Regions from separate parts of the Paenibacillus sp. FW507-14B1B genome, predicted to be linked through region 4. Evidence: riboswitches for the same ligand, from Rfam matches in the RefSeq annotation. Region 4 holds a riboswitch; each other region holds the start of a gene.
The links. A riboswitch is a leader RNA that binds a small molecule or an ion and turns the genes downstream of it on or off. The one in region 4 is predicted to bind cobalamin.
Positions count from the first base shown of each region.

Region 1: another riboswitch for cobalamin. It lies ahead of AC3WJJ_RS11980 (S-layer homology domain-containing protein); the one in region 4 lies ahead of AC3WJJ_RS14350 (FecCD family ABC transporter permease).
Region 2: another riboswitch for cobalamin. It lies ahead of AC3WJJ_RS16475 (ribonucleoside-diphosphate reductase subunit alpha); the one in region 4 lies ahead of AC3WJJ_RS14350 (FecCD family ABC transporter permease).
Region 3: another riboswitch for cobalamin. It lies ahead of AC3WJJ_RS08075 (anaerobic ribonucleoside triphosphate reductase); the one in region 4 lies ahead of AC3WJJ_RS14350 (FecCD family ABC transporter permease).

Region 1 covers NZ_JBYSWS010000002.1:794,620-797,812, forward strand. Annotated here, with positions in the region: gene AC3WJJ_RS11980 (S-layer homology domain-containing protein) at 1-1,789, opposite strand, end outside; cobalamin riboswitch at 1,936-2,135, opposite strand; gene AC3WJJ_RS11985 (phosphotransferase) at 2,217-3,140, opposite strand.
Region 2 covers NZ_JBYSWS010000003.1:168,469-171,661, reverse strand. Annotated here, with positions in the region: gene AC3WJJ_RS16475 (ribonucleoside-diphosphate reductase subunit alpha) at 1-1,810, opposite strand, end outside; cobalamin riboswitch at 2,005-2,233, opposite strand; gene AC3WJJ_RS16470 (MTH1187 family thiamine-binding protein) at 2,533-2,838, shown strand.
Region 3 covers NZ_JBYSWS010000001.1:1,700,083-1,703,275, forward strand. Annotated here, with positions in the region: gene AC3WJJ_RS08075 (anaerobic ribonucleoside triphosphate reductase) at 1-1,751, opposite strand, end outside; cobalamin riboswitch at 1,911-2,084, opposite strand; gene AC3WJJ_RS08080 (PCYCGC motif-containing (lipo)protein) at 2,144-2,689, opposite strand; gene crcB (fluoride efflux transporter CrcB) at 2,741-3,094, opposite strand; gene crcB (fluoride efflux transporter CrcB) at 3,091-3,193, opposite strand, start outside.
Region 4 covers NZ_JBYSWS010000002.1:1,244,342-1,247,534, reverse strand. Annotated here, with positions in the region: gene AC3WJJ_RS14360 (metal-dependent hydrolase) at 1-94, shown strand, start outside; gene lplA (lipoate--protein ligase) at 178-1,188, opposite strand; cobalamin riboswitch at 1,435-1,645, shown strand; gene AC3WJJ_RS14350 (FecCD family ABC transporter permease) at 1,916-2,962, shown strand; gene AC3WJJ_RS14345 (ABC transporter ATP-binding protein) at 2,959-3,193, shown strand, end outside.

The DNA of each region.
Region 1 (3,193 bases), 450 kb from region 4:
TGAAGGTTAAGGTAATGAAGGAGCTGAATTCGATCTTACCCTTACCACCCATTGTGAATGCCTGAACAATCTCATCCAGCTTATGTTCCTCTGGAATAATTGGTTTGATCTGATCTTTTAAAGCAGAATCCGTCTTATGGATTGAAGTTAATAACTCCAATGCTGAAGCGTCGCCCGTTGTGACCTGAGTGCCTTTCGGAATTACGACAGATACATTACCCTTTGAAGCCTCTAATTTTGGAAGGCTGCTATTAGAAGGTAGTTGCGTACTAACCTTTGAATTCTTATCCGCTGGGATGGTTACCGTGATTTCTTTACTGCTATCTTCTGGCTTGATAGGAACGATATAATTATTATTATCGTTCGGAATAGCAACTGCTGGCTGATCACCAGATGGCAATGTCACTACTAAATCTTTTGGAAACTCAGGTTGTTCTGGAAGTTCTGGTTGTTCAGATTGAACATCAGTCATGTCATAGAGACGGTTCTGACCGTTCTTGAATCTATCGTAGGCTACTAGAGCGTAGGTCGCTTGATCCGTAGCCATACTCATTACAACGCCATTTTTCGAATATTTAAAGCCACCATCCGGTACTGCAAATGTCAATAAGGCATCTAACGGAGTGTTTCCATCCTTAATGAATCGCAAATCCGTCTGAGGATCGATACCAAGACCTGTTAACGCTACTATAACCTGCGCTACACTAGCACTATTGGCAGTCCCCCAACTCTTATAACCTCCATCACTTGTCTGAACTGAGGATAACCATGCAATAGCCCGATCGACTGCTTCTTTTACCTTTGTATTGGATTCATAATAAGGGGTTAGCCCTTGGATCGCCATCGCAGTATAATCTGGGTCTGAATTCCACCCACCACTAGCAATCTCTTTATCTAAAAGATTCTGTATAAATTTCTCCCTTGTCGCTTGGATTCCATCTCCTGTTAAATTAGGCATTTCAGAGCGATTACTATCCAACGCGATAAGAGCAAAACTAGTCGCATTTATCCCCTGTTTTATAACAAATTCATAATCTGCTAGTGCACTGCTTACATCGTATGAAGCAACATTCGTATTGTCTTTACCTATGGAGTTTAAAGCCAAAATCAATCTTGAGTTCTCAGTACTATAGTCTTTATGCAACTTACCATTATTTTCAAGTAACTTCTTTTCAACACTAGATACCACATTGTTGTAATACTTCTCGTAGTAGTCATCAGGTACTGGATAGTTAGCTCGTGCTAGCGCTAGAATCGACCACTCGTTCACAAAAACCGGATTTTTAACGGTGTTAAGAATATAAGCAAGGCTCTTATTCATTTGTTCTTTAGCTAGTAGTACAGTGTCTATCTTCTTGGTGATCGTAAATCTTTCCTCTGTCTCATTCCCTGCGCCATCGATAGCCGTTACGGTTACACGATTCGTACCATCCTGTAGAGTAACTCCGTACTCCTCGTTCACCGCAGTAATGACGTCATCATTCACTGCGACTTCCGGAATAATGTCTGTGTACACGTTATCTGTTACTGTAACTTTGAAGCTTATTTCACTAGATGATACTGTCTGTTTATCTTGTATCCCATCTATCGTAATCCTCGGAGGTTCTGTATCTTCCTTGGGTTCTGTATCTACTGCTTCAATCGGATCATTGTTAACAGTAGTAAGCTCTTCTATTGGAGCAACGGAAGTGTCAGCTTCATCCGCGTAGGATACCGTCATCCCGTTCGTGAACATTGTCATTACAATGCTTATGATCAGCAGCCATGCGATTAATTTATTTTTTCTCATCTCAATCCATCATCCTTCCAATTCATCTTTCGCTCTACTTCGAATAACACAAAAAGACCTCTCAACTTGAATCGTTAAGAGGTCTAATAGATTACACAGCTATATTCAGCCAGCACTAATAAACACCTTCCTATCCATCGTAGAGTTGTGGTGTGACAAAACAGGCAGGTATTCTGGCTCAAGTATCAACATCCTAGCAGCCTTCCCAGTTTCCCAGTGGCATTGTTGCAAGGACTCCTCTTATACAGCGGCGGGACCGCGTGGGATTCTCACCCACTTCCCTTTTAACCAATCATGAGATGGAATGTTCCATTCCACAATTGACACCTGTTTCGCATGTTCCATATTTGATTGTTATATTTTTCATTCTAATTAATATATCACTTTTTACCAAGGAAAATATTTTTCTTTTGTTGAAATAATATACTTATTCTTCACACTCCACGTAACTCGCCGCGTACCAGCTAGGTATATGCTTCTGAAATCCACCGTACCAACTCATCACTTCGGAAGCTCTTTTGAGCATAAAATCAACTTCTTCTTGTCCAAAAGGAATGGCCCAATGAACCGAAGAAAGCTGGTTACTTGCCAAATACAGAGCCATCAATCTAAAAAAGGTATCAGGTACATCATGATTAAAATAACCATTAATACGCCCCGAAGCGAAATACTCACTCACACTTGCATCAAAAGAAATACGATTAAACTCCTCCCATGGGTCTCCATAATCAAACCGATTAAAATCAATGATTCCAAGCTCTCCAGAGGATGTAACGACCATATTTCCTATGTGATAATCTCCGTGCTGAAAAACTTTAGGCCGATCATCTAATAGATAGCGGTTCTGTTCCACGTAACGCATGATCGTCTGATCTCCCTCTATATGAATGCCGCAATTGTTATAATTCGTTATGTATTTATCGATTTTGCGATTATAGTATTCTGACCATGTCTGTTCATCATGATTGGCGTGGACTTGGTGGATTCGTCTTAAATACTCACCTGCCTTCACACCGATAAGATACTGCTCCTTCGCACTCAGCAGAGGGATAACTTCACCAGCATCCTCTCCTTCCATCCAAGTGAGTAAAGAAAAGACGGATTTACCGTTATTGCATAGCCCAAATTCAATAGGCCGAGACATGGATACATCAATGCCATCCAGCAGCTTCATCGATTCGAACTCGAACTGCTTCTTCTCGTATTGAGAGATATCAGACATTCGAAGCAGCATTTCCGAACCGTCTGTCGCCTGGATGTAGTATTTCTTGTCTGTTGACCAGCCCTTATGGATCTCCTCTACAATCTTCCATGTTTCTGCACTCGGTATTCCCGTAAATACCTCATCCATGATGTGTACCTCCCACTTAGGATAAATCACTAATCACTATCATTAGATATGCA
Region 2 (3,193 bases), on a different contig from region 4:
ATTTCGGATAATGACCTTTTTCTTTGGCCAGTTCCATACTGGATTTAACGAGCAGGTAGTTGATTTTTTCATACAGACTATCGTTATAGGCAACCGCCTCATCAGATTCCCAGCGAATACCTTCAAGAGCCAGCAAGTGATGCAGACCGAAGGTTCCGAGACCGACTGCGCGGTATTGGCTGTTCGTGTATTGTGCTTGCAGTACTTCGATATTATTGATGTCGATAACATTGTCGAGCATACGCACCTGAATGGGTACGAGACGTTCGAGCACACCCGCTGGAACTGCACGAGCCAAGTGAATGGAGTTCAGGTTGCAGACAACAAAATCACCAGGAACTTTGGAGATGACGATGCGAGTCTGTCCATCCTTGGTTACAAGCTCTTCTTGTTCCACAACGGTAGCCGATTGGTTCTGCATAATTTCAGTACACAGGTTAGATGAGTAAACCATACCGTGTGCGGAGTTCGGGTTAGCGCGGTTAACCGTGTCACGATAGAACATGTACGGTGTACCGGTTTCTAGCTGGGATTTCATAATACGTTTCATAATGTCGATGGCTTGAACCGTAATACGGGAAAGCTGTGGATTCGCTACAGCCTCTGCATATTTTTCACGGAATTTGCCTTCGCCAAGTTTCTCGTCATAGAAGTCTTCTAGACCGAGCGGACGACCGTTCTCGTCTTTCCAACCCATTACTTTCTTCACTTCGTGCGGGCAGAAGAGACTCCACTCATCACGAGCTTCAACAGCTTCCATGAACATATCAGGTAGACATACGCCGTGGAACACGTCATGTGCTCTCATACGCTCGTCACCATTGTTCAGCTTCAGATCTAGGAAGGCAAGGATGTCTTTATGGAATACATCCAGATAAACGGCAATTGCACCTTTACGTGTACCAAGCTGGTCTACGCTAACAGCGGTGTTGTTCAGCTGACGAATCCAAGGGATAACGCCGGAGCTTGTGTTCTTGTGTCCACGAATGTCTGAACCACGGGCACGAACCTTTCCAAGGTAAACGCCGATGCCGCCACCCATTTTGCTGAGACGAGCTACGTCCGTGTTGGAATCGAAGATGCCTTCAAGTGAGTCATCCACGGTATCGATGAAGCAGCTGGACAGCTGACCTGCTACCTTCTTGCCGGCGTTGGACATGGTTGGCGTTGCTGCGGTCATATAGATATTACTCATTGCCCAGTATGCTTCTTTAACAAGATCCATACGTTTCTCTGCAGGCTCTTTGTGCATGAGGTACATGGCAATAATCATATAACGCTCTTGCGGAAGCTCCATCACACGACCATCAAAATCAGTAGCAAGATAACGCTCAGCGAGTGTCAACAGTCCGATATAGTCAAACAGTAAGTCACGGGTATAATCAATTGTTTCTGCGAGTTCTTCAATTTGTGCTTTGGTATAGCATTCCAGAAGCTCTTCACGGTAGATACCTTTTTGCACCAGCTCAGTAATGAGAGGATATAGGTTACCGTATGGCTCGTCCGGATAAGCTTTGTAACGACGATGGTTAGCCGCTTTTTTATATAAGGATGTCAAAAGCGAACGAGCCGCTGCGAACTTCCAGTTCGGTTCTTCTTTAGTAACAAGCTCGAGTGCCGACATGGTGAACGCATTGCTGATCTCCTCACCAGTTACTTGTTCGCCACGGAGTTTAGAATTCACACCGCGAAGCAGTTGCTCCTTATTCAGCATGTCTAGTTCATTCAAAATCCGATCGGCATATACAGAGAGGCGATTTGGATCAAAAGCTAATTGACGGTTGTTCGGTTTAACTACGATTTGGGGCATGGGTAAATCCTCGCTTTCTTAGGGGGAAATGGGAAAAAGAACATTAAAAAAACATTTTCCAAACCTTAGGAAGGCTGAAAATGTTCGTATGCGCTGTGGGTGAAGTGTGCATAGTAGCTTGAGCCGCCGTTTTAGGGCTCGCTGATATGTACAGACGCAGTAAGAGAACACTTTCCTAATTTCCCGTAGGATAGGTGCTTTACTGTATACAGGCAGGTCTCCTGACTTGGGGTATAGAGTTCGGCGCCTTCCCAAAGGTCTAACGCAGCCTTCAGTGGCTTAAAGCCGAAGTCATCTCAGAAACGCAAAAAATGCGATCTAAAACCCTTTACAGTGGCGGGACCGTGATGGATTTGCACCATGCTTCCCTATTAAGTGTGACAACTCTATGAAGTGTCAAACACCTGCATACACTATATTTGGTTGATGTTTATTAAATTTAACCCAATATATTGTGCTTGTAAACTCTTTTCTTAAAAATAGACGCAAGGTGAATTATAGCAAATGAGGAGGGAAATCGCCAATCTGCAATCCGCCAAAAGAGGGTGAGATTTCGCACATTTTGACGAATTACGACCTTTTCTAAGGAGATACACGCTTTATGAGTCATTGCGTTTGAGAGCATTATTTGAACGAGAATCGGTTCATATGAGAATTTGAAATGATGTCCTAGACTGGTACAATAATGTTATGTAAAAGCCTATATTAGGAGGTTATCGTCCATGGCCATTGCTGAAGTAACTGTCATTCCGATTGGAACGGCTACAACAAGCCTAAGTATGTATGTTGCAGAGATGCAGAGGGTGCTGCAGAAGCAGGAGAGAATCTCATATGAATTGACGTCAATGAGTACAATTATCGAAGGTGAATTGAGCGATGTATGGCAGGCTATTGCCGCGCTTCATGAAGCGCCATTCTTATCCGGTGCCAAACGTGTATCCACAGCTGTCAAAATCGACGATCGCCGGGATCAAGCTTCATCAAGCAAACAAAAGCTTCAATCTGTTCAAGACAAGCTGGGTGGTTAACAAGGAGAGTATATGTTTTAGCTCAACTCTTTTCGGTAACCTAGCTATAAAGGGATAATTAGCGCAGCTCTCTGATATGGGGGTTGCGCTATTTTGCTATTGTTGAATTGACATAATTAAGGTGCATTCACTCCTTGCTGCTTTTAAAAACCTAATACTGGAGGATATAACCTAAAGGTATTTTGTGTGTTTATATATTAAGCCTATTAAAAATACCATCGCCATGAATTACTGTAATACTGGTGGGTGGTACGTAATATACACATATTAAGTCTAAAAAGTGGCAGGGAGCTGAATATCATTTCTATCGAATTAGCAACCATTACAGCAGTATCTATTATTGTGATATCTAGTA
Region 3 (3,193 bases), on a different contig from region 4:
CCCTCTGCTGGTGTGGCGAACAGCGTGATGTTCAGATTGTATTTCTCACTCATTTCATCACAATAGACACGCATACACTTGATCACATCAAGCCCGAGCTCTCTTACCTTCTCATCCTCGCCGTGATGATATCCTGTCAAAGCTTTCAAACTTTCCGCAAGTCCAATAAAGCCAAGTGCGAGCGAACCGTGCTTCAAGAGATCAGCTACCTTGTCTTCAGGAGCTAATTTCTCTCCACCTTCCCACACACCTTCACGCATCATAAAATCAGAGGCCTTTGCCGGCTGCTTGGCTTGAATCTTATAGCGATGAATTAATCCTTCAACAGCGATTCTCATATAGTGCTCCAGGCTTTGAAAAAATCCATCCAAATCCGCTTCCTCACGTTTACCCAAAGCTATGCCATGATCAATTCCTAGACGTACCAAGTTAATCGTATTGAAGGATAGATTCCCTTTTCCACTAAGACGATTCCTACCAAACCGATCAGAGATGGTACGTGTCCGGCAACCCATCGTTGCAATGATGGTATCCGGGTCCTCCGGACGGTAATAGGGCAGATTGAAAGTCGCATCCACATTGACAAAGTTCGGGTATAAACGACGACTGGAGCATTCTATTGCTTTTAAGAACAGATCGTAATTGGGGTCCCCTTCTGACTGGTTAATTCCTTGCTTGCACTGGAAAATATGTTGTGGAAAAATCGGAGTTTCCCCTCGACCAAGTCCCTTCATCGTCGCTTCAAGCAGCGCATGCGACACCAGCCGTCCTTCCGTAGAAGTGCACATTCCATAATTTAATGAAGTGAAAGGAATCTGGCCACCGGCCCGGCTGCTCATCGTATTCAGATTATGAATGAGAGATTCCGCCGCTTGCTTCGTTTCGTTCACCGTCTCCTCGTAGGCGAATGAATAAGTACGCGGGAATTGTTTTTGCAGTAAAATATTATCCATTATGAGTTCTTCATCCAAGAGATCCGACCCTGAATTCAACTCTCCTTCACCTAGATAGTTCAGCCCTTTCCGAAAATGCTTACGGAAGGACTTCCCTACATACGGTGCTAAATCCCAATCGATCTTATTGCCCGATACTCCGCCAAATTGGCTGTTCTGCTGGGATTGGAATATGATTGCAACAAGAGCCATAGCGGTCATAATACTCTGTGGTGAACGCACTGAACCATTTCCGGTATTAAATCCATTCGCGAGCAATCGATCAAACGGAATAAAGATACAGTTCGTTGTTCCTAAAGCATATTGATCCAGGTCATGGACGTACACATATCCGTTTTTTAACGCTTCTTTTAGATCGGGTGGTAACATGAACGAACTTGCCATCCACTTAGCATATTCCGAACCGATCCGGCTCATTTTCCCGCTGAAAGATTCCCCGTTCAGATTCGCATTTTCCCGGAGCAAATCCATGTCCTTTACACCGATAACATCATTGCTGATCTTGTACAGCTCTCCACGCTTCATACGTTCCAGATCGCGTGCCTCACGGTATTCCTTATACGCTTTAGCCGTATTCTCGTGTCCGATCTTCTTTAAATACTGAATAACGAGATCCTGTATGGCTTCAACCGATATTTGATTCACGCTGCTTGTCTCGTCTTCAACCATCTTAGCAATCCGAGATGAGGCATCCTCTTTAGTTATTCCTTCTACGGCCTCAAATGCTTTGTCTACCGCTCTCATAATTCGTTTAACATCAAAATCAACCTGTGTTCCATCTCTTTTAATAACTTTCATGGTTATTCTCTCCTCCTACTACTAAAGCACAAATAAAAAGAAGCATGCTGCCGCTTAGGTTTACGGTAGACATGCTTCATCCAAGAATCCGGTATATAAATCAAGACAGACCAAGATACCTATTCCTACCTGAAACACCCTCCTATCAACCGTAGGCAATACAGTGTTGTCATAATGGCAGGTATCTGGCTTCAGTACATTTGGAAAGAGATGTTCAGGCTCGTACTATTCTTTCGCGAGTACCTGTTACAGTGGCGGGACCGCTCCGGATTCTCACCGGATTCCCTTTTAAGATCGGAACGTATCCGATCACCATTAATCACTATATGTAGTTGTCATATCAAAAGATATAACAATATATAGGTGATTAACTGTAACAATAATCACAGTGCCTAGTTAACTTCTGTCGGCATAGGCGTTGGCGTAGGCTTTGCATAGCCCGTCTTGTACTTCTCATCAATAGCATTACGGATTTCAGTTAGGCTTTTTCCTTCACTCTTCATTTTGGCAGATTCAACAGCGATCTCAAGACAAACGCCGCAACGTGTACCATGATCATCCCACACAATGCTGCCATCTTCTTTAACCTCATCAATAAAGCAATTCAAGTTGCTATCATGCCCAGCGCTTTCTCCACATCCGCAATAACATGGAATCCATGGGAGTACATCTTTCACCTGAGCAGCGAGCGCATAAATTGTCCGGAGTTCGTCACTTTTTCCATTCAAAAAAGTTGGCAGATCTTTAGCAGATGCTGTCATCTCCTGAATATCCCCGTTGGCAAGAGTCGTCTGTCCCGCATGCTCATGAGTAGCTTCTGTCCCTGTTTTGGAATTTGCCTCGCCTTTACCTTCAGTTTTACCAGCACCACATCCACTCAGAAGTAGACCAGCAGATAGCATCAGAATCACAAATTTTTGTTTACGCAAACTCTTCATCCTCCCCAAATGAAATATAAAACAAATAATTTAGTAGAGTACTCTCATGCTTTATGTTGTTATCGCTAGTCCCGCCCATGCTCCTGCAAGTCCAAGGATTAACGATATAAAAACATATAATAAGGTTTCTGTGTAACGTTTGTTTCCTGCCAAGGAGATTGCCTCATAACCAAATGTTGAAAAGGTAGTAAAGGCACCGCAGAACCCTATTCCTAAAATGCTATACATCACTTCAGGAATCCGCTCAGCAGAGCCGGCGAGTATCCCAAGAATGAAAGAACCTACCACGTTTACAAGCATGGTGGCCCATGGAAAAGAACCTCCTGCTCTTTTTCCAATCCAGATGCCAACGCTATAACGAGCAATTGCCCCAAGGACACCGCCTAACCCAATCCATAAGATCATGTCGTCTCACCTTCTCGTGCTGATCCCATCGTTCGTCCCAACCAAACACCGATCAGAGACATGAGTAGTCCGCCGATGACACTAAGCATCACATAGAGC
Region 4 (3,193 bases):
GAGCACCGGAAGTAAATGGGGAAATATGGTGGAGAATGTGTGCATCGTACTTACACTAGTTCTTCTCTGGTATGTATTCATAGCTTCTAAATAATCGAAATTAATGAGAAAGCCTCGCTCACAGGGAATGAGTCATTCCCTGTGAGCAAGGCTTTTCTGATGATCCAGTCATTCCGGTTATTCTTCCAGGAAGATCAAACCGATGAGATCATCCAGCTCAAGATTACCGAAGTAATGCTTTACATTAATGGAAGTAAGAAGACTTCTAACTTCACGCTCCTCGTAACGTTTGCCGCGAAGTGCATTCTCGATATCCGCTACATCGCCAACACCGAAGAAGTCACCATATATTTTGATCTCCTGGATATGCCCATCCTTTATGTTCATTCGGATGTCTATGATACCCACAGGAAATTTCTTTGCATGCTTCACATTGCTCTCTGGCGATAGGCCATAATTCCAATCCCAGTTCTGGTAACGCTCCTTGGAGATTTGGTGAATGATCTCCCAGTCTTTTTCCTCTAGTACATATTGAGGAACCTGATCAGGTTCCATACCGAAGATCGAACGCAGCAGCTCAGCGCGGAACTGTTCAATGGTCATCTCGTTTCCGTCAGCTCCGAGAAGTTCCTTGATATTGGCTACACGACTACGGACTGATTTTGTACTCTTTGATTTAAACTTCTCTGGATTCGCATTAAGTGAAGCTTGTACGTGATCCAAATCGAGATCAAACATCAGTGTTCCGTGGCTGAACATTCTTCCTCGTGTGGAGAATTGTGCATTGCCTGAAATCTTTTTCTCCCCAACTTGAAGGTCATTACGTCCGCTAAGCTCTGCAGGGACACCCATTTTTTGTAGGAAATCGATAACAGGTTGTGTGAATTTCAAGAAATTGTGAAAGGACTGCCCATCGTCTTTGGTAATAAAACTGAAGTTTAGGTTTCCTAGATCATGATATACGGCACCCCCGCCTGACAAACGTCGTACAACTTGGATGTTGTTATCACGCACATATTCTTGGTTAATTTCTTCAATTGTGTTCTGATGTTTGCCTATAATAATCGATGGTTGATTGATGTAGAAGAGCAGGTAGCTATCGTCCATCGGTAAATGTTTCAATGCGTATTCCTCAATGGCCAGATTTATGGCTGGATCATGTATTCCCTGGTTATCAATAAACAGCATTATGTACGCCTCCGTGTGGTTTCTTGTCTAATGTAATACATTTAAATCTATTGTAAACCAATGTTTGACTCTAGAGCAAAGGTTCTGTGAGCGATGGGTGATAAATGCTATGATGGGGAACGGTAACGCTTAAAATTCTATGCCAAACTGTATGATTAACTTCATATGTGAATTTCTAGGTTGTAAGCGGAGTAGATATTTCATATAATCGTCAACAGAGAAGTATGCTTGGCTAAGCAAAAAAAGAATACTCATTGCATGCGATGTCCTGGAAAGACAGTCCTAAATACAGGGCTGCTTCTGGGTTAAAAGGGAAGCCGGTTAAAATCCGGCACGGTCCCGCCACTGTGAATCAGGGATATCCTCCATAATTGCCACTGACCTAGTAAGGCTCGGGAAGGCGGAGGTATCATTTCAACCTGTAAGTCAGGAGACCTGCTTCGCATGATGAATCTGACGGTCCTTCGAGGAAAGGATTACGTTTGGCAGAACTATTTTGGACGAGTAGACTTTTATTATAAGCTCATTTTTTAGTTCATAAAGTTCATTATCTCCGAAACGTAGCCCTTGATTCTCTATGAGATCAGGGGTTTTTTATGGTGAATTATAGGGTGCCTGTCAGAGATACGAGTCATTTCGGCGCTTGCATACACGGGATAGGAGAGAAACTGATGAGAAATCGATTGAAACAATTAGTGATAGTAATCCATCCAGTACGGATAACATCATGAGTAGAAAACTTGCGGTGTACGCAGTGACAGGGCTTATTCTCTTAGTTCTTACACTCGTGGTCAGTCTTGGCATTGGTGCGGTTCATTTACCCGTTACAGAGATCGGTGCGATGCTGCTACACAAACTTCCATGGATTGGTGATTCTATCACACCGAACTGGGAGGTCGCATCGGAGCAGATTATTATGAAGGTACGTCTTCCCCGAATTTTGCTCGGCATGCTGGTTGGGTCCTCACTTGCAGTTGCTGGTGCTGCATTTCAAGGTGTTCTAAGAAATCCTCTTGCGGATCCATTCACGCTGGGTGTATCGTCCGGTTCCTCACTCGGAGCTGCGTTTCTAATCTTCTACGGACTGCAATATGCATTCGCTGGAGCTTGGACGTTGCCCTTGGTTGCTTTTCTGACGGGTATTCTTACGCTATGGATCGTACTGTTACTCGCTAGAGATAATGGAAAAATTCCGACGCATGGACTAATACTATCAGGTGTGATCATGCAGTCGTTTCTAGGTGCGGCTGTTTCATTCTTGACGGTTATGTCAAAGGATACATTAACGGATATTTTATTCTGGACCATGGGAAGCTTAAGCATGCGGGGGTGGTCGTACATAACGGTGCTATTCCCTTACTTTATTGTATGCTTTATCTTTTTGTGGAGCCGAGCACGGATGCTGAATTTGCTATCACTAGGCGAAAGACAAGCAGCCCATATGGGGCTTAATGTGGATCGCCTGAAGATGAGTGTTCTTATTGTAGCTACGCTTTTAACCGCTGCGGCAGTGTCGGTGTCCGGAGTAATAGGTTTTGTTGGACTAGTCGTACCTCATATGATTCGGCTCGTTACAGGTTCGGATTATCGAATTATTATTCCACTATCGGCACTCGGCGGGGCGATCTTCATGGTCTGGTCGGATACGGCAGCGAGAACTTTGCTAGCACCTACTGAAATTCCGATTGGGGTTGTAACCGCATTTGTGGGAGCTCCATTCTTTGGTTATTTGCTGTACCTTAATAAAAAGCAGCGTAGGGAGGGAGCCCTATGATCAAACTTCACAATGTAGGCAAGCGATATGAACGCTTGAATGCAGTATCGGAGATCGACTGGAGTGTCCGTGAAGGAGAGTGGTGGGGAATTATCGGTCCGAACGGAAGCGGTAAATCGACACTGCTGCATCTTTTGTCTGGGGTGGAAATGCCTACAACAGGTCAATTGCTGCTACATGACAGAGAAATGGCTAGTTACAGTAGAAAAGAACTGGCGCAAATGGTTGCTG